2 regions of the Caballeronia sp. LZ062 genome follow, and region 2 is predicted to be linked to the other one. Evidence: riboswitches for the same ligand, from Rfam matches in the RefSeq annotation. Region 2 holds a riboswitch; the other holds the start of a gene.

Region 1 (9,106 bases), on a different contig from region 2:
CACGCCAAGCACGTACGGTTCGGCGAGCGGATTGCGCAGCAGCACTTGCAGCAGCGCCCCGGCGAGCGCGAGCAGCGCGCCCGACGCGAAGCCCGCGAGCGCGCGCGGCAATCGCAGGTTAAGCACGATTTCGTCGGCGATGTCATGCGTGGCCGCGTGCACGTGCAGCAGCGCGGCGATGGCACGCGTCGGCGGCAGCGCGACGCTTCCGAGCGCGAGCGATGCCGCCAGCACGATGACGACCGCCGCGCCCAGCGCGAGCCAGATCGCGGCGGCGCGCGTTGCGTGCATCGCCTTCATCGGGCGGCGCGCGTCAGCGGCGCGGCTCACGACGGATGCCAGCCGATCGTGACGTAAGCGCCGCGACGCGGCGTGTTGTACGAGTAAGCCAGTTCATAGTTGCGGTCGAACAGGTTGTCGATGCGCGCATTCACGTACCACGACTTCGTGATGTCGTACTGCGCCGATAGATTGACGACGCCGTAGCCCGCGAGCGTCGAATCGTAATCGCTGCGCGCGCCGCTTACGATCCATTCGCCGCCCACGCGCCAGCGCCCGATCGACCGATGCGCCGACAGCGACGCAAAACGCCGCGCGCGACGCGTGAGGTCTTCGTGATTCGTCTCGTCGACGGGATTCTGGAACGTCACGCTCGCGCGCACGTCGGTTGCGCCAACGTGCCCGGCCCACGATCCCTCGACGCCCTGCACCTTCGCACGCCCGACGTTCTGCGCGATATAGAAGCCGCTGCCGTCGTTCACGTAGTCGATCAGATTCGAATAGCGCGTCTCGAACGCGGTCACGCGCACCACGCCGATCTTCTCCGATGCGTACTGCAACGCGGCCTCGGCCGAATGGCTGCGCTCCGGCTGTATCGACGCATTGCCGCTCAACGGATAGTAGAGATCGTCGAAGCTCGGCGCGCGAAACGACGCCGCGTAGCTCGCGCTTGCGCGCCAGTGCGCGTCGAGGTTGTACGCGTAGCCCAGATAGTAGCTGTTCGCGCCGCCGAAGTCGGAATACTGGTCGCGGCGCACGTTGGCCTGCACTTCGCTCGGGCCGAAGCGTCCCACGTAGCCCGCGAACACCGAGTTCACATGCCGGTCCGGCGCGCTCAACTGGTCCGAATCGAGCGACTGGTCGAGATGCTCGTAGCCGAACACCAACTTGTGCGCGTCCGTGAGCCGGAAGTCGTTCTGCCACAGATACTGATGATTCTCTGAGTTGAAGCGGCTCGTGTAGACGCCGTTCTGCTCGATGTTCGCGCGGTCCTGTCCCTGCGCGATGGTGAAGTGCGTCGTCCAGTTGTCGGTCAGCTTGCCGTTTGCGAACACCGACGCGGACCGCACGCGATCATGCGATTCGTTGAGATCGGTCGGGACGCCGTAGGGATCGTCGAAACTGTTGACGCCGTTCGATTGCAGAAAGCGCACGCCCGCGTCCCACGTGTCGCTGAACTTGTGGCGCAGCGTCGCGGCGACGCTTTCATTCAGATAACCGTTCGCGTTCGGATTCGCGGCAGGCGCGAGCGCGGGATCGATCGACGAGAAGCCGTCGGTCTTTTCGCGGGACACGCTCAGGCTGAACGTGGTGCGGCCGTCGGCATCGAGCGCGCCATCCACGCCCGCCGATTGCCGCTGCGTGTGATAGCTGCCGTACTCGGCTTCGAAATGAAAGCGCGGCCGATGCGGCTCGCCCTCCTTCGTGAAGATCTGCACGACGCCGCCGATCGCGTTCGATCCATACAGCGCCGACACGTTGCCGTTGACCACTTCGACGCGACCGGTCTGATCGAGCATCAGTTGGGACAACTGCGCCGCGCCGAGCGAGACCGATTCGACACGCACGCCGTCGATGAGCACGAGCGATTGCGTCGACGACGCGCCGCGTATGAAGACGCCCGATGTCGCGCCCGGCCCGCCGTTGCGCGTGATCTGCACGCCCGGTGCGAGCGCAATGAGCCCGAGCGCATCGTCCGCGTTGCTGTCGGCGATGTCCTGCGCGTCGAAGAGCGTCGCTTGCGGGATGGAATCGGCGAGCGGTTGCGCGCTGCGCGTCGCGGTGACGACGACGGGCGCGAGTGTCTGCGACGGCGGATCGGACAAGCCGGGCGCGGAATCGGCGTGCGCGGCCTGAGCAAGCGGCACACTCGCAGCGGCGCACACGACGACACGCGCGGCGCGACGAATGAGGCCGGACGAAGGCAAGACCATGTGTGGAGCGTTCCCGTTGGAGACTGGCGCGTGCCCCGCTCCCCGCGAGGTCTGTGCGCGACGCACGCGCCGGCTTGCAGGGCATCGGCGCGCTGGACGATTGGCCGGTATCCGGGCTGGCGACGCATCGTCCCGCCTTCCCGCGCTTAAAAGCACAGTGGCACCGACACGCTTCTTGCAGTCTCGCTCGTGTAGTGGACAAGTCCGGAGCTGTGATGAGAAACGCGCGAGGGACGACTTGCAACTTGCGTTGCGGTCGCTTACCGTTGCGGGGGCAGCACAGGTTGGCGCGTGCCGCTCGTGCGAGACAGCGCTTCCTGTTTCCCGTTTGACTGCGCCGCAAGAGAGGCGGCGCGAGCACCAAAAGTGCGGCAAGTGTAGGAGCGCGCATGAGGGCCGTCAAGAACGCGCGCCCGCTCATCGCGAAGGTTGAACGACGACCTTGCGCCGTCCGTCGCGTATGCGGATACGTCGAGCGCGGGCCATTCCACACATGAATACAGGGCGATGCGCGCAAGATCGCGTGTTGTTACGTCTCGAAACGAGACAATTATCGGAAGCTCCGTTGAACCGCGCTAAAATGCCAGGTCTTTAGAGGACGCAGCACATGCTCAACGAACTCGAATCACTGTCAGGAAACATCGGCCGGCTGATCAAGATCAGCGAGCGCCACAATCAGGCGCGTCTCGCGCTCGAAGCACAAATCGAACAACTGCGCGCCGATTTCGCGAATGTTCAGGCCGAACTCGTGCAGGTTCGCAACGAGCGCGACGCGCTGCAAGGCGAACGCGATTCGCTGTCCGCGAAAATCGACGACGCGCAAGTGCGCCTGAACGCGATCCTCGAAAAGCTGCCGCGCGCGAAAGCGCATCATGCCGAGAGTGAAAATCAGCTCGATCTTCTCAACGCCGAAGCTGGCGCATCGCGCGAAGCGCAGCACGAACATGCGCACGCGGAAGAAGTGCACGGCGAGCATCATCAAGGAGAGAAGGCATGACGACCACGCAGATCGAAGTATCCATTCTTGGCCAGCAGTATCGCCTCGCGTGCTCGCCGGAAACCGAAGCCGCGCTGCGCGAAGCCGTAGCCCGCGTGGATGCCGAGATGAACAAGGTGCGCAACGCCAGCAGCGTGCGCGGTACCGACCGCATCGCAGTCATGGCCGCGCTTTCGCTGGCGTCCGAATTGCTGAAACTGCAGGAAAGCGTGCGTCACGGCGAAGCATTCCCCGCGGAAGAAATCCGCCGCACGATGCACTCCATGAACGAGCAGCTTGGCGCTGTCATTGCGCAATATGAAGCGCACTGAGCGCCATGCGCTGATCTAATCAGCGTTGCGGTGTCAATCAAAAAAAGATACCGCGAGAAACGCAGGCAAGGGGCTGCAAGGACCAAACGTTTGGTGTACAGTGAGGTCTCCCTGCCTGGTACGCCAAGGTCATATATTCCTTGAACCAATGCTACATTGGCACGGTTGCGGAACGTTGCAGCACGGGCGCGCGCGTCACTCTGTCTGATGTACCCGAAGTGTTGCTTACCGCGACCAATCTTGAACCCAGGTTCAGGATGCCGGCCTAGCGGCTGTGGCGGGGACCTTATTCCTCGAAGCATGAACGGCATCGGTTTTTACCGGTGCCGTTTTTGTTTGCATCGCCCAAAACTGCACTGAACGTCCTGCACGCGAACTCATGCGCTACTGGCTGATGAAGTCCGAACCGGACGAAGCGAGCATCGATCATCTCGCGCACGCGCCCAAGAAGACGCTGCCGTGGACCGGCGTGCGCAACTATCAGGCGCGCAACTTCATGCGCGATCAGATGCAGATTGGCGACGCCGTGCTCTTCTATCATTCGAGCTGCCCCGAGCCGGGCATCGCGGGCATCGCGAAGGTCTGCTCGACGGCGTATCCCGATCCCACGCAGTTCGATCCGAAAAGCGCCTACTACGATCCGAAATCCGCGCAGGACACGCCGCGCTGGATGCTCGTCGATGTGCGCTTCGTCAAGAAGACGCGGCTCATTGCGCTCGCCGAACTGCGCGAACACGCGGAACTTGCCGGCATGCAGGTGCTCGCGCGCGGCAACCGGCTGTCGATCACGCCGGTGACCGAGGACGAGTGGCGCTTTATTACCGAACGCCTCGTCGAAGGCCGGAACTAAGGGCGCGAATGGGCCGCCTAAGTGCGGTCGCGAATCACGCGACGCCTTGCGTTGGAGTCCTTCGATGATGAACAAGAAAACCGCCGCCGTCCTCGCCCTCGCGATGTCGAGCGCCACTCTCGCCTATTCCGCCACCGCTGCCGCGCAGACGGTCATCGCCAATCCGCAGCCTGCGGGCGTGCTTTCGCTTTCGGCGCAGGCAAGCGCGCAAGTGCCGCAGGATGTCGTCACCATCACGCTCTTCTACGAGCAGGAAGCTGCCGATCCCTCGTCGCTCACCGCGACGCTGAATCAGCGCGCCGAAGCTGCGTTGCGCGAAGCGAAGGGTGTGGATGGCGTCACCGCGAAAAGCGGCTCGTTCACCGTGTATCCGTCGACCGACCGTGACGGCAAGATCTCCGCATGGCGCGGGCGCACGGAGATCGTGCTCGAATCGCACGACTTCGCGGCGGCATCGAAGCTCGCGGGCAAGATGAGCGCGTCGATGCAGGTCGGCAACGTCACGTTCTCGCTGTCGCCGGAAGCGCAGCGCGCTGCGGAGCAGAAGCTCTCGACGCAGGCTATCGATTCGTTCCGCAAGCAGGCGCAAGCCGCCTCGCAAGCCTTCGGCTACAGCAGCTATTCGATTCGCGAGGTGAACGTGGGGCATAGCGGCGTGGCGCCGCGCCCGGTGATGATGATGCAATCGCGCGCCATGAACGCCGATGCCAAGATGGCCGCGCCGATGGCGCTCGAAGCCGGCACCACGACGGTGACGGTAGACGTGTCCGGCTCGGTGCAGATGGGTCGCTGATCGTCTGTCTTGCGAGACCGCAGTCGCGGTCCCGCTGCGACGTCACGCCGCGTTCGTCGCTACCCGACGATGCCGCCTGTACGCCCACACCATCATGATGACGCCCGCGATGATCATCGGCAGCGAAAGCCACTGGCCCATGGAAAGCCCGAGCGCGAGCAGGCCGAGATAGTCGTCGGGTTCGCGGGCGAATTCCACCGTGAAGCGCGCAAGTCCATAGCCGATCAGAAAAAGCGCGGAAATGGCGCCGACCGGACGCGGCTTGCGCGAAAACGTCCAGATCACGATGAACAGCACGAGGCCTTCCAGCGCGATCTCATACAACTGCGACGGATGCCGCGGCAGCATGTGATAACGCTGGAAGATTTCCATGAGATGCCACTTCGCGTCCAGTTGCGGATTCTTCGCGAGCCAGACGGCGTCGTCGTTCGTCGAGTTCTGGAACAGCATCGCCCAGGGCGCGGCCGGGTCGGTCACGCGGCCCCACAGTTCGCCGTTGATGAAGTTGCCGAGTCGCCCCGCCGCGAGGCCGAGCGGCACCATCGGCGCGACGAAATCCGTCACTTGCAGCCACGTGCGTTTGCGCTGAAACGCGAAGAGCACCATCGCGAACGTCACGCCCAGAAAGCCGCCGTGAAACGACATGCCGCCTTCCCACACCTTGAAGATATCGAGCGGGTGCGCGGCGTAATAGCTCGCCTTGTAGAACAGCACGTAGCCGATGCGCCCGCCGAGAATCGTGCCGAGCACGCCGTAGAACAGCATGTCGTCGATGTCCTTCGCGCTCCAGCCTTGCGCGGCGACATACGGCAGTCGCAGCCGCAACCGTCCGATGACGATGGCGGAAATGAACGCGACCAGATACATGAGGCCGTACCAGCGCACGGCGAGCGGTCCGAGATGAATCGCGACGGGATCGAAATTGGGGTGGATGAGCATCGTTGAGTTGTAGAGCGAAGCAGAGTCAGGCACGAATCATAAAGCAGAGACGGCCGCCGCCCGCGCACGCACGATCTCGATGAACCCGGCGAGCACGGGACTCACCTCGGCCGCGCGCCACACGAGGCCGGTTTCGACCACCGGCGCATCCGCCACCGGCCTCAGCGGACGATACACCACGCCCGTGCGCCGCAGATGCCGCAGCGACTGCGGCACGAGCGCGACGCCCATGCCGGCGGACACGAGGCTCACGATGGTCTGCATCTGGATCGCCTCCTGCCCGATGCGCGGCGTCAGGCCCGCCGCGCCGTAACAGCCCATGATGATGTCATACAAACCGGGCGCGAGACGCCTCGGAAACACGACGAGCGAGGCAGCCGCGAGATCGCGCAGATCGACGCTCGTGTCGGCCCATTCCGCCGTGCCCTGCTGCAACTGCTCTGCGGTATCCGCCGACATCGCGACGACGAGCGGCTCGCGGGCAATGGCGAGATACGACAGCGACATCGCGTGGCGCGGCGGCAGCGGCGGAATGACGAGCCCCGCGTCGATGCGCCCGGCGACGAGTTCCTCGATCTGCACGTCGCTCGTCGCTTCGGTCAGTTGCAGCCGCACGCCCGGATAGCGCGCGCCGAAATCGCGCAGCAGCGCGGGCAAGAGGCCGTAATCGGCGGTGGACACGAACGCGAGCGACAACACGCCCGCCTCGCCGCGCGAGAGCGATTGCGCGAGCGGACGCAGCGCATCGGTGGCGGCGAGAATGCGCCGCACTTCCGGCAGCAGATCCTTGCCGACCGGCGTCAGTTCGACGGTGCGCTTCGTGCGCGCGAAGAGCGCGACGCCGAGCGCGTCTTCGAGCGCGCGAATGGCCTGCGAAAGCGGCGGCTGCGTCATCGCGAGACGCGCAGCGGCGCGGCCGAAGTGCATCTCTTCCGCGACCGTCACGAAGTAGCGCAGCAAACGCAGTTCGATCGGCGCATTTCGCTCCTCCATCGATACTTTCTCCGACCTAATAGACCCTGAATAATATATTGGACAGACACAAGCCGACGCTGCATTCTTGCGCCACTAGACAAAAGAATCTTCAAGGAGCCCCAACATGGCCTTCAACCGCCGCTCGAAAAACGTGACGCAGGGCGTCGCGCGTTCGCCCAATCGTTCGATGTACTACGCCCTCGGCTACAAGGAAGAGGACTTCGACAATCCGATGATCGGCGTCGCCAACGGCCACTCGACCATCACGCCGTGTAACGCCGGCCTGCAGCGCCTCGCCGATGCCGCCATCGCGGCGATCAAGCAGTCGAAGGCGAATCCGCAAGTGTTCGGCACGCCGACGATCTCAGACGGCATGTCGATGGGCACCGAAGGCATGAAGTACTCGCTCGTGTCGCGCGAAGTGATCGCGGACTGTATCGAGACGGCCGTGCAGGGCCAGTGGATGGACGGCGTAGTCGTGATCGGCGGCTGCGACAAGAACATGCCGGGCGGCATGATCGGCCTGGCGCGCATGAACGTGCCGGGCATCTACGTGTACGGCGGCACTATCCGTCCGGGCAACTGGAAGGGCAAGGACCTGACCATCGTGTCGTCGTTCGAGGCGGTCGGCGAGTTCACGGCGGGCCGCATGTCGGAAGAGGACTTCAAGGGCGTCGAGAAGAACGCGTGCCCGTCCACCGGCTCCTGCGGCGGCATGTACACGGCCAACACGATGAGCTCGTCGTTCGAGGCGCTCGGCATGTCGCTCTTGTATTCGTCGACGATGGCGAACCCCGACGACGAGAAAGTGGACTCCGCCGCCGAATCGGCGCGCGTGCTCGTCGAAGCCGTGAAGAAGGACCTGAAGCCGCGCGACATCATCACGAAGAAGTCGATCGAGAACGCGGTCGCGCTGATCATGGCGACGGGCGGCTCGACCAACGCCGTGCTGCACTACCTCGCGATCGCGCACGCGGCGGAAGTGGAATGGAGCATCGACGACTTCGAGCGCATGCGCAAAAAAGTGCCGGTCATCTGCGACCTGAAGCCTTCGGGCCAGTATGTCGCGACGGACCTGCACAAGGCCGGCGGCATCCCGCAAGTGATGAAGATCCTGCTCGACGCGGGTCTGATGCACGGTGACTGCATCACGATCACCGGCCGCACGCTCGCGGAAGAACTGAAGGACGTGCCGAGCAAACCGCGCGCGGATCAGAAGGTCATCTTCCCGATCGAGCAGGCGCTGTACAAGGAAGGCCACTTGGCGATCCTGCGCGGCAATCTCGCGGAAGATGGCGCAGTGGCGAAGATCACGGGCCTCAAGAACCCGGTCATCACCGGCCCGGCGCGCGTGTTCGACGACGAGCAAAGCGCGATGGAAGCCATTCTCGCCGACAAGATCAAGGCAGGCGATGTGGTCGTGCTGCGCTATCTCGGCCCGCAGGGCGGTCCCGGCATGCCGGAAATGCTCGCGCCGACGTCGGCGATCATCGGCAAGGGACTCGGCGAATCGGTCGGCCTCATCACCGACGGGCGCTTCTCGGGCGGCACGTGGGGCATGGTGGTCGGCCACGTCGCGCCGGAAGCGTATGCGGGCGGCACCATCGGTCTCGTGCAGGAAGGCGATTCCATCACCATCGACGCGCACAAGCTGCTGCTGCAACTGAATGTGGATGACGCCGAGATCGCGCGCCGCCGCGCCGCGTGGAAGCAGCCCGCGCCGAAGTACACGCGTGGCGTGCTGGCGAAGTTCGCGGCGCTGGCAGGACCGGCGAACCGCGGCGCCGTAACCGGCTGATCCGCCTCACCGCAATTACCGCAATTACCGCAATTACCGCAAGAAGCGAAGGGCGCGAGTGATTCCGCGCCCTTCGTGCTTACCAGACGTACTTCGCGCCGAGCAGCCCTTCGTAGGCGTGATAACCGCCCGCGCCCTGCTGATACCCGAGATTCCCCCACACGCGCCATTGCCGGCCGATCAGCCCTTGCGCGCCGATCTTCGCCTCGAAGCGGTTCTTCGGGCCATCT
Region 2 (9,106 bases):
TCGGCAACGCGGCGACTATCGGTCCGCGCACGGCATTGTTCTTCGGCATGTTGGCACTGTCCATCGCGGCAGCAGTAGTGGCCGTCATGCTGCAAAGGCGTTTGCGCGCGCGTCGCGGCGAGTGGAATGCGACGATGATCGCGGGCGCTTTCTATATCGCGTCGATGCTGCTCGTGCAGTTCGCGCTGCCGCGCGTCGACGAAGTGCCGGCGGGTTTCGCCGCGTCGCTGTTGTGGGATTTCCGCGTGGCAGCCATCGGCATTCAGGTCGTCATCTGGACGACGCTCGGGCTTCTCTTCGGTGCGCTCGCCGCACGCGAACTTGAACGGCCCGCGTTGCGGAGCATGGCGACGGCTTAAGCGTTCCCTTGCGACAGTGCCGCTTGCCGTCCGGGCAAAACGTCCAATAGCGCGAGCTTCGCGGCATCGTCCATCGACCGGAACGACTTGATTTCTTCCCGGCTCCTGAAGCATCCCGCGCACAGACCGTGCGCGGGGTCGATCTTGCATACGCCGGTGCACGGTGAACCGACGGGCTCTTGCGATTTCGCACGCTGAATAGTGAAGGAAAGGTCGATGACCGTCATAGCGATTCGCAGCGGAAGAACGCAGCGGCAGCGGCGGGATTCGATGGCCAATAGGCGTGCATATAAGTGGCTGTGATCGGGCCGTGGCGATAAAGGCCTTCGCCCTCAGCGCCCGTCGTTGCATGTTTCGAAGTCAGATGCGGCTGCATGGGTGTATCGAGCGTGGAGTAATGAAACGTATGGCCGGTGAGTGCGCCGTGCTTCGTATCGAGCCGCTGCATGGCAAGACGCGCGAGGCGGCGTTGCATGACGGCGTGGCCAGGCAGTAGGCCGAGCATCGCGTGCTTCGTGGCCTGAATATCCGTCAGCGTGTCGAGCAGATACAACATGCCGCCGCATTCCGCGACGACAGCCCGTTGACGCGCCACATGCGCTTCGATCGATGCGCGCGTGCGCATGTTCGACACGAGCGTGGCCGCATGCAGTTCCGGATAGCCGCCGGGAAGATACAGCGCATCGGCGTCGTCGGGCGCGGGTTCATCGGCTAGCGGCGAAAATGATGTGACGTGTGCGCCCATTGCGATCAGCAAGTCCACATTAGCCGGATAGACGAACGAGAAGGCCGCGTCTCGCGCCATTGCGATATGCAGGCCTTCGAGCAGGCGCGGCGGCGCTTCAAGCGCGGCGTCCTCGAAGTGAACGGGCGGCGGCATGTCGGCAAGCGCTGTAGCCGCAATGGCATCGGCGGCGCGATCAAGACGCGCATCGAGTCCCGCGACTTCTTGCGCTTGCGTGAGGCCAAGGTGGCGCTCAGGCAGCGCAATGTCGTCCGCGTTGGAGAGATGCCCGCAATAACGCAGACCGTCTGGAATCGCTTCGGCCAACATCTGCGCATGCCGTGCGGATGCAACGCGATTGGCGAGCACGCCATAAAACGGCACGTCCGCGCGATAACGCGCGAGTCCGAAGGCCACCGCGCCGAACGTCTGCGCCATGCCATGCGCGCCGATCACCGCAAGCACCGGAACGTTGAATGCGGCAGCAAGATCGGCGCTGCTGGGCGTGCCATCGAACAGACCCATGACGCCTTCTATCAGAATGAGATCGGCTTCACGCGCGGCCTGTGCAAGCAAAGCACGACATGCGTCGAGACCGACCATCGACAGATGCAGCGAATAAACGGGCGATCCGCACGCGCGTTCGAGAATCATCGGGTCCAGAAAATCCGGCCCGGTCTTGAACACGCGCACGTTCAAGCCGCGCCGCGCATGATGGCGCGCAAGTGCGGCCGTCACCGTGGTTTTGCCTTGATGCGAGGCGCTCGCGCCGATGAAGAGTGCGGGGCAGGACGGCATGGCGTCAGAACTCGACGCCGCGTTGCGCTTTCACGCCTTGCTCGCGATACGGATGCTTCACGAGCCGCATCTCCGTGACGAGGTCCGCCATGTCGACGAGCGCATCCGGCGCATGGCGGCCCGTGACCACCACATGCAGCATGGCGGGACGCGCCTTCAACACGTCGAGCACTTCGTCGAGCGGCAAGTATTCGTACTTGAGCACGGTGTTGAGCTCGTCGAGCACGACCATCTGATATTCGCCGCTTTCGATCATGCGCCGCGCTTCGTTCCAGCCTTTCCGTGCAGTCGCCATGTCGGCCTCGCGGTTCTGCGTGTTCCACGTATAGCCGTCGCCCATCGTCACGAAGTCGCAATTGGCGACTGCGCTCAGGAAATCGCGCTCCGACGTATGCAGCGCGCCCTTGATGAATTGAACGACGCCGAGCTTCATGCCATGCCCGAGCACGCGCACGGCCATGCCGAACGCCGCCGTCGTCTTGCCCTTGCCATTACCCGTGTTGACGATTAAGAGACCCTTCTCGTGATCCGCGGCGGCCTGCTTCTTTTCGTGGCCTTCCTTGCGACGCTGCGTCATGCGCAGATGCGATTCGGTATCGGTTTTCATGGGCTTTATCAGGCTTTCATTGTTGCGATGGCGACGGTCACGTAACCCTTGATCGTCTTGCGCACCACGAGCTTTCCGCCATCGCTCGCAAGCAGCGCGCACGGCTCGCATACGCCATCGGCACAGATCTTCGCGATGTCGTCGGCGCAATACAAGCGCAACGGCAAGCCATGACGCTCGCAGAAGCCGCGCAAGCCGGTTTCATCGTGCTTGATGTCGATGCTCGCGATCACCGCAATGCATGCGAACGGGAACTCGACGCTATCGAGCGCCGCGCGGACGGCGGCTTCGATCGCATCGGCGCTCACTCCGCGTTTGCAGCCGATGCCGACGGCAAGGCGGCGCTGGCTCGCGCAAGGAGGCATCATCGAACGAATGGGTGAAAGGCTCGCGCCGCCCATGCGTCCCTCGCGGATGGCGGCGTTCGGCGAATGCATCGCTTCTTTCGAGCGATGCGCTTCGTTCCCTGCGCTGGCCGGTATCCGGGCTTGCGGCCTTCATCGCGCAGCCTTCCCACCGTGAACGGGCAGTGGCCTTGTGCGCAATGCGCGGCATCATGGAGACTGATGCCGCCGGTCGCGTACCGTTGCGGGGACAGCACAGGTTGGCGAGTCGTTCATGTCTTGAGAGGCCGCTTCCTGTTTCCCGTTTAACTGCGCGCTTCGTGCGAACGCGCGAGCACCAGTCGCGGGCCAACGATACCACAAGCACCCGTTTCGAGCGTCGCCTTCCTTGACGCTCGTTCGCGCGCAGCCTAGACTGCACGCAGTTCTGGTGCCCGCGTGCGAGCTTCTTTCGCGCGCAGTTAAACGGGAAGCAGGAAGCGCATCGCTCCATCATACGAACGGACGCACGCCAACCTGCGCTGCCCCCGCAACGGTAAGCGACTGGCGGTATCGGTTCACGCGATATCGCGCGTTGCGCACGAGGCCACTGCCCATTGCGGCAGGAAGGCTGCGCAACGAGTCGCAAGCCCGGATACCGGCCAGACTTTCGCAGGGCTTATGCCGCGGGGATGCGGCATGGCCCACGGTCCATCAGTCGTGCGCGTCTCCCCGCAGATGTTTCGCTAGCGATGCCTTCATCGCGCGACGCACGACGCACGCATACACGAGCCACGGAGCGACGATGCAAACCCGCAAGATTCCCGTTACGGTCGTGACAGGCTTTCTCGGCAGCGGCAAGACTACCTTGATGCGCCACATCATGTCGAATGCGCAGGGCATGCGCCTGGCCGTGATCGTGAACGAATTCGGCGAGCTCGGCATCGACGGGGAGATTCTCAAAGGCTGCGGCATCGGTTGCGACGACGAAGCCGCATCCACCGACCGAAATCTCTATGAACTCGCTAACGGGTGCCTCTGCTGCACGGTGCAGGAAGAGTTTTATCCGGTGATGGAGCAGTTGCTGGAACGTCGCGAGCGCATCGATCATGTGTTGATCGAGACGTCCGGACTTGCGCTGCCGAAGCCGCTCGTGCAGGCGTTCAACTGGCCGTCCATCAAAAACGCCTTCACGGTGGATGCGGTCATCACGGTGGTCGATGGCCCTGCCGCCGCGAGCGGACAGTTCGCCGCGAATCCCGCAGCGGTCGAAGCGCAACGCAAGGCCGACCCGAATCTGGACCATGAATCGCCGCTGCATGAACTATTCGAGGATCAACTGTCTTCGGCCGATCTCGTGATCGTCAATAAGACTGACCTCATGGATGCCGATGCGCTGCGCCGTGTGGAAGCGCTGGTGCGTCCCGAGATTCCGCAGCAAGTGAAGATCGTGCCCGCGCAAATGGGCAAGCTGGATCTGCATGCGTTGCTCGGCCTGCAAGCGGCGTCGGAAGAAAGCATCCATCTTCGTCACGACCATCATGGTTCCGCAGACGACGATGGTCATGCGGATCATCATCACGACGCATTCGATTCAGTCGTCGTGGAAGCGCGAGTGGAGTCCCGCGAACAGGCCATTGCCGCGTTGCAGACGCTCGTCGAAAACCACACGATTTACCGCGTCAAGGGCTTCGCTGCATTGCCCGGTGCTGCAATGCGTCTCGTGGTGCAAGGTGTCGGGCGGCGCTTCGACAGCTACTATGACCGTCGCTGGAACGAAGGCGAAGCCGCGAGCCGCTTCGTGCTCATCGGCGAAGACCTCGACCGTCAAACGCTGCAGTCGGCGTTGAACGCCGCGCTTGCGAACGCGCTCGCGCAGGCCTGACACAATGCATCTGTTACGCACGACGCCGGGAGGCTTTGTCGATGACGCGGCAGGCGTCATGCGCATCGAGCAGACGCGCGCGCCGATCGTCGTGCTCAGTTCTGCGGATACCACGCTCGCGTTGCTTGCGAGCGTGTTTCCGCGTCTCGAACCCGGTTTTCCCGAAGTGCGGCTCGCGAACCAATCGTTTCTTCGCCAGCCCGCATCGGTCGATTTCTACGTCGACGATGTATTGCGTCACGCGAAGGTCGTCATCGTGGATCATCTCGGCGGGGAATCGTACTGGCCTTACGGCATCGAGCGTATCGTTGCGCTGGCCGAGCGCGAGAAGCAAACGCTCGCCATGTTTTCGGGCGATCTCACGGAAGACCCCAACCTCATCAGCAAGAGCACTGCGGACGCCGCGTTCTGCCGCGAGCTGTCGCGCTACCTGCGCGAAGGCGGCGCGGGCAATGCAGAGGAATTCTTGCGTGCAATCGGCTATCACGTGTTCGGCTTTGGCCGCGAGCCTCGGGCGCCGCGTCCGCTGCCTGCCGTGGCGATCTATCATCCCGAGCACGACATCGCCTCAATCGACGACTGGCGCACGCGATGGACCGAAGGTGCGCCCGTCGTCGCGATTCTCTTTTATCGCGCGCACTTGCAAGCGGGCAACACGGCCGTATTCGATACGCTCATCGACGCCCTCGAAAGAGAAGGCCTGAATCCGTTGCCGATTGCGATTTCATCGCTCAAGGAAAGCGTGAGCCGTGAAGTGATCGCGCGTCTATGCGCGGAGCATCGTGCATCGCTCGTGTTGAACACGACCGCGTTTGCAGCAAGCGTGATCGGCGAAAGCGAAGACTTCGAGATAGCGGGCGATGCGCCCGTGCTGCAAGTGATCTTGAGCGGCGGCAATCGCGAGGACTGGGAGAAGGACAATCACGGCCTTAATTCGCGCGACGTGGCGATGCATGTCGCGTTGCCCGAGGTCGATGGCCGCATCATCACACGTGCGGTCAGCTTCAAGGGGCTCGCGTATCACTGCGCGCATACGCAAGTGGATGTGGTCCGTTATCAGGCCGATGCCGAACGCGTGCGCTTCGTCGCGGAGTTGAGCCGCCGCTGGTGCGCGCTGCGGCACACGCCTAATGAAAAGAAGCGGATCGCCCTCGTACTGGCGAACTATCCGGCGAGCGAAGGGCGCATCGGCAACGGCGTGGGGCTCGATACGCCGGCGTCTGCGGTCGGCATCTTGTCGATGCTCGCGCGCGAAGGTTATCGCGTGGGCGAATTGCCGGCGGATGGCGATGCGCTCATCGCCGCATTGACGCAAGGCGTGACGAACGATCCTGTCGTTCGTGACATGCGGCCGGCGCTCCAAAGCCTTTCGCTCGAAGACTATCTGGACGCTTATCGCACCTTGCCCGCGGACGCCCGCGCCGCGCTCGAAAAAACGTGGGGCGCGCCCGAAGGAGACCCGACATTGCGGCGCGGCCGTTTCATGATCGCGGGCTTGCGCTGCGGTGAAGTGTTCATCGGCATCCAACCGTCGAGATCGCGCGAACGCAACGATTATGCGAGCTATCACGATGCAGAGCTCGTTCCGCCGCATTCCTATCTCGCGTTTTATTTCTGGCTGCGCTTGCGCTTCAACGCGGACGCACTCGTGCATGTCGGCAAGCACGGCAACCTCGAATGGCTGCCGGGCAAGAGCGTCGCGCTGTCGGCATCGTGCTGGCCCGACCTGATCCTCGGACCCATGCCGCATCTCTACCCGTTCATCGTCAACGATCCGGGCGAGGGCAGTCAGGCCAAGCGGCGCGCGCAGGCGGTCATCATCGACCATCTGATGCCGCCGCTCACGCGCGCCGAAAACTACGGGCCGTTGCAGGATCTCGAGCGCCAGGTTGACGAGTACTACGAAGCATTGATGGTCGATGTCCGGCGCGCCAAGCTGTTGCGCAAGTCGATACTCGCGAGCATCGTCGAGCATAAGCTGCACGAGGAGTTAGGGCTGGATGCGCCACGCGATGCATCCGGCGAAGACGCGTTGCTCACGCGCGCGGACGCCTACCTGTGCGAGCTGAAAGAAGCGCAGATTCGCGACGGCCTGCATGTTTTCGGTGTGTCGCCGCAAGGCGTGCAGCGCCGCGATACGCTGCTTGCGCTCGGCCGCTTTCCAATCGGCGATGGTCAAGGGGCGAACGCAAGCCTCATTACCTCGCTCGCGCGCGACCTGCAACTAGGCGACGACTTCGACCCGCTCGATGCCGACTGGTCCGCACCCTGGCATGGGCCGCGTCCCAACGCGTTGCAGGCGGCAAGCGATGCGCCGTGGCGCCATCAAGGCGATACGCGTGAGCGGCTCGAAGGTCTCGCCATGCTGCTTCTCGAAGGCGAAGCAGCCGTGCCGGGACCGCATACGGCACGCGTACTCGAACGCTTGCATCGCGACGTGCTTGCGCGTCTGGACGCATGCGGTCCGCAAGAATCGATGCAACTCAAGCGCGGTCTCGAAGGCCGCTTCGTTCCGCCCGGGCCGAGTGGATCTCCATCGCGCGGCAGGCCAGACGTGTTGCCGACGGGGCGCAACTTCTATTCGGTCGATACGCGCGCATTGCCGACGCAAGCCGCGTGGTCGCTCGGGCTCAAGTCCGCGAACATGCTCGTCGAGCGCCACGTGCAGGACCACGGCGACTATCCGCGCGCCATCGGCTTATCGGTGTGGGGCACGGCGACCATGCGCACCGGCGGCGACGATATCGCGCAAGCCTTCGCGTTGATCGGCGTGCGGCCGAAGTGGGCGGCGGGCAGTCATCGCGTGACGGACTTCGAGATTCTGCCGATCTCCATCTTCAATCGGCCACGCATCGACGTCACGTTGCGCGTATCGGGCTTTTTCCGCGATGCTTTCGCCAATCTCATGCATCTGTTCGATGCAGCCGTGCAGGCCGTCGCGGGACTGGAAGACGAGCCCGAAGACGTGAACCCGATTCGCGCGCGCATTCTGCGCGAGCGCGACGAGTTGATCGGACGCGGCGTCGATGCCGAAGAAGCGCGACGGCGTGCGGGCTGGCGTGTATTCAGCACGAAGCCGGGCGCGTATGGCGCGGGTTTGCAGGAACTCATCGATCTAAAGCAATGGGAGACCGACGCCGATCTGTCCGCCGCTTATCAAGCCACGGGCGGCTATGCGTATTCGCAAGGTGGCGATGGCGTCGAAGCACGGTCGAGCTTCGGTACTCGGCTCTCGACGCTCGACGTGGTGCTTCAGAACCAGGACAACCGCGAACACGACTTGCTCGATTCGAACGACTATCACCAGTTTCAGGGCGGCATGGTCGCGGCGGTACGCTACCTTTCGGGCGTGCAGCCGCAAGCGTACAACGCGGACCACAGCAACCCGGCCGCGCCGCGTATGCGCACGTTGAACGAAGAGATCGCGCGCGTGGTGCGCTCGCGCGTGGTCAATCCGAAGTGGATCGACGGCGTCAAACGGCACGGCTATAAAGGCGCGTCCGAGCTTTCCGCGACCGTCGATTACCTCTTCGGCTACGATGCCACCGCGCGCGTGGTTTCCGATCATCAATATGCGCTTGTCACCGATGCCTACGTGAACGATGCCGGCACGCGCGACTTCATCGCGCGGCACAACCCGCATGCGCTTCAGTCGATCTGCGAGCGCTTGCTCGAAGCGATGCAGCGCGGGCTGTGGCAAGAACCCGGCGACTACCAGCAGGCCGTGACACAGCATCTGCTCGATGTCGAGCAGCAACTCGAAGGCCGACAGAATTGAACGAAACCTCTTTGTTTCCAGCGTTTCCCTTTACGGCGCTCGTCGGACAAGCGCCGTTGCAACAGGCGTTGTTACTCGCGGCCGTCGATCCGTCACTTGGCGGCGTGCTCGTGAGCGGTCCGCGCGGCACGGCGAAGTCCACGGCGGCGCGTGCCCTCGCAGAGCTGTTGCCGGAAGGGAAACTCGTGACCTTGCCGCTCGGCGCGAGTGAAGAACAACTCATCGGCACGCTCGATATTCAAAGCGCGTTGCGCGATGGCGGCGTAAAGTTCTCGCCGGGGTTGCTTGCGAAGGCGCATCGCGGTGTGCTGTATGTCGATGAAGTGAATCTGCTGCCGAATCCTCTCGTCGATCAATTGCTCGACGTGGCTGCGAGCGGCGTGAATATCATCGAGCGTGACGGCATATCGCATCGTCATGATGCGCGCTTCGTGCTGATCGGCACCATGAATCCGGAAGAGGGCGAATTGCGCCCGCAACTGCTGGATCGCTTCGGGCTTGCCGTCGAACTCGCCAACTGTTTCGACGCGAACGTGCGGCAGCGAATCGTCAAGGCGCGGCTTGCATTCGATTCGGATGCCGAAGCATTTCGTGCGCGACACGCCGATAATCAGGCGGCGCTCGCCGAACGC

What was found. Region 2 has a riboswitch for cobalamin ahead of P9239_RS01765 (cobalamin biosynthesis protein). Riboswitches for the same ligand answer to the same signal wherever they lie in the genome.
Region 1: another riboswitch for cobalamin. It lies ahead of P9239_RS14875 (TonB-dependent receptor domain-containing protein); the one in region 2 lies ahead of P9239_RS01765 (cobalamin biosynthesis protein).

The regions. Positions count from the first base shown of each region.
Region 1 is NZ_JARTWB010000002.1:1,880,769-1,889,874, forward strand. Features, by position in the region: gene P9239_RS14870 (FecCD family ABC transporter permease) at 1-291, opposite strand, end outside; gene P9239_RS14875 (TonB-dependent receptor domain-containing protein) at 327-2,213, opposite strand; cobalamin riboswitch at 2,298-2,593, opposite strand; gene P9239_RS14880 (ATPase) at 2,821-3,210, shown strand; gene P9239_RS14885 (cell division protein ZapA) at 3,207-3,521, shown strand; RNA gene ssrS (6S RNA) at 3,627-3,809, shown strand; gene P9239_RS14895 (EVE domain-containing protein) at 3,901-4,371, shown strand; gene P9239_RS14900 (SIMPL domain-containing protein) at 4,439-5,164, shown strand; gene lgt (prolipoprotein diacylglyceryl transferase) at 5,207-6,103, opposite strand; gene P9239_RS14910 (LysR family transcriptional regulator) at 6,140-7,096, opposite strand; gene ilvD (dihydroxy-acid dehydratase) at 7,203-8,876, shown strand; gene P9239_RS14920 (autotransporter outer membrane beta-barrel domain-containing protein) at 8,956-9,106, opposite strand, start outside.
Region 2 is NZ_JARTWB010000001.1:353,650-362,755, reverse strand. Features, by position in the region: gene P9239_RS01785 (CbtA family protein) at 1-359, shown strand, start outside; gene P9239_RS01780 (DUF1289 domain-containing protein) at 356-586, opposite strand; gene P9239_RS01775 (cobyrinate a,c-diamide synthase) at 583-1,881, opposite strand; gene cobO (cob(I)yrinic acid a,c-diamide adenosyltransferase) at 1,886-2,488, opposite strand; gene P9239_RS01765 (cobalamin biosynthesis protein) at 2,497-2,925, opposite strand; cobalamin riboswitch at 2,944-3,189, opposite strand; cobalamin riboswitch at 3,244-3,493, shown strand; gene cobW (cobalamin biosynthesis protein CobW) at 3,617-4,696, shown strand; gene cobN (cobaltochelatase subunit CobN) at 4,701-8,474, shown strand; gene P9239_RS01750 (ATP-binding protein) at 8,486-9,106, shown strand, end outside.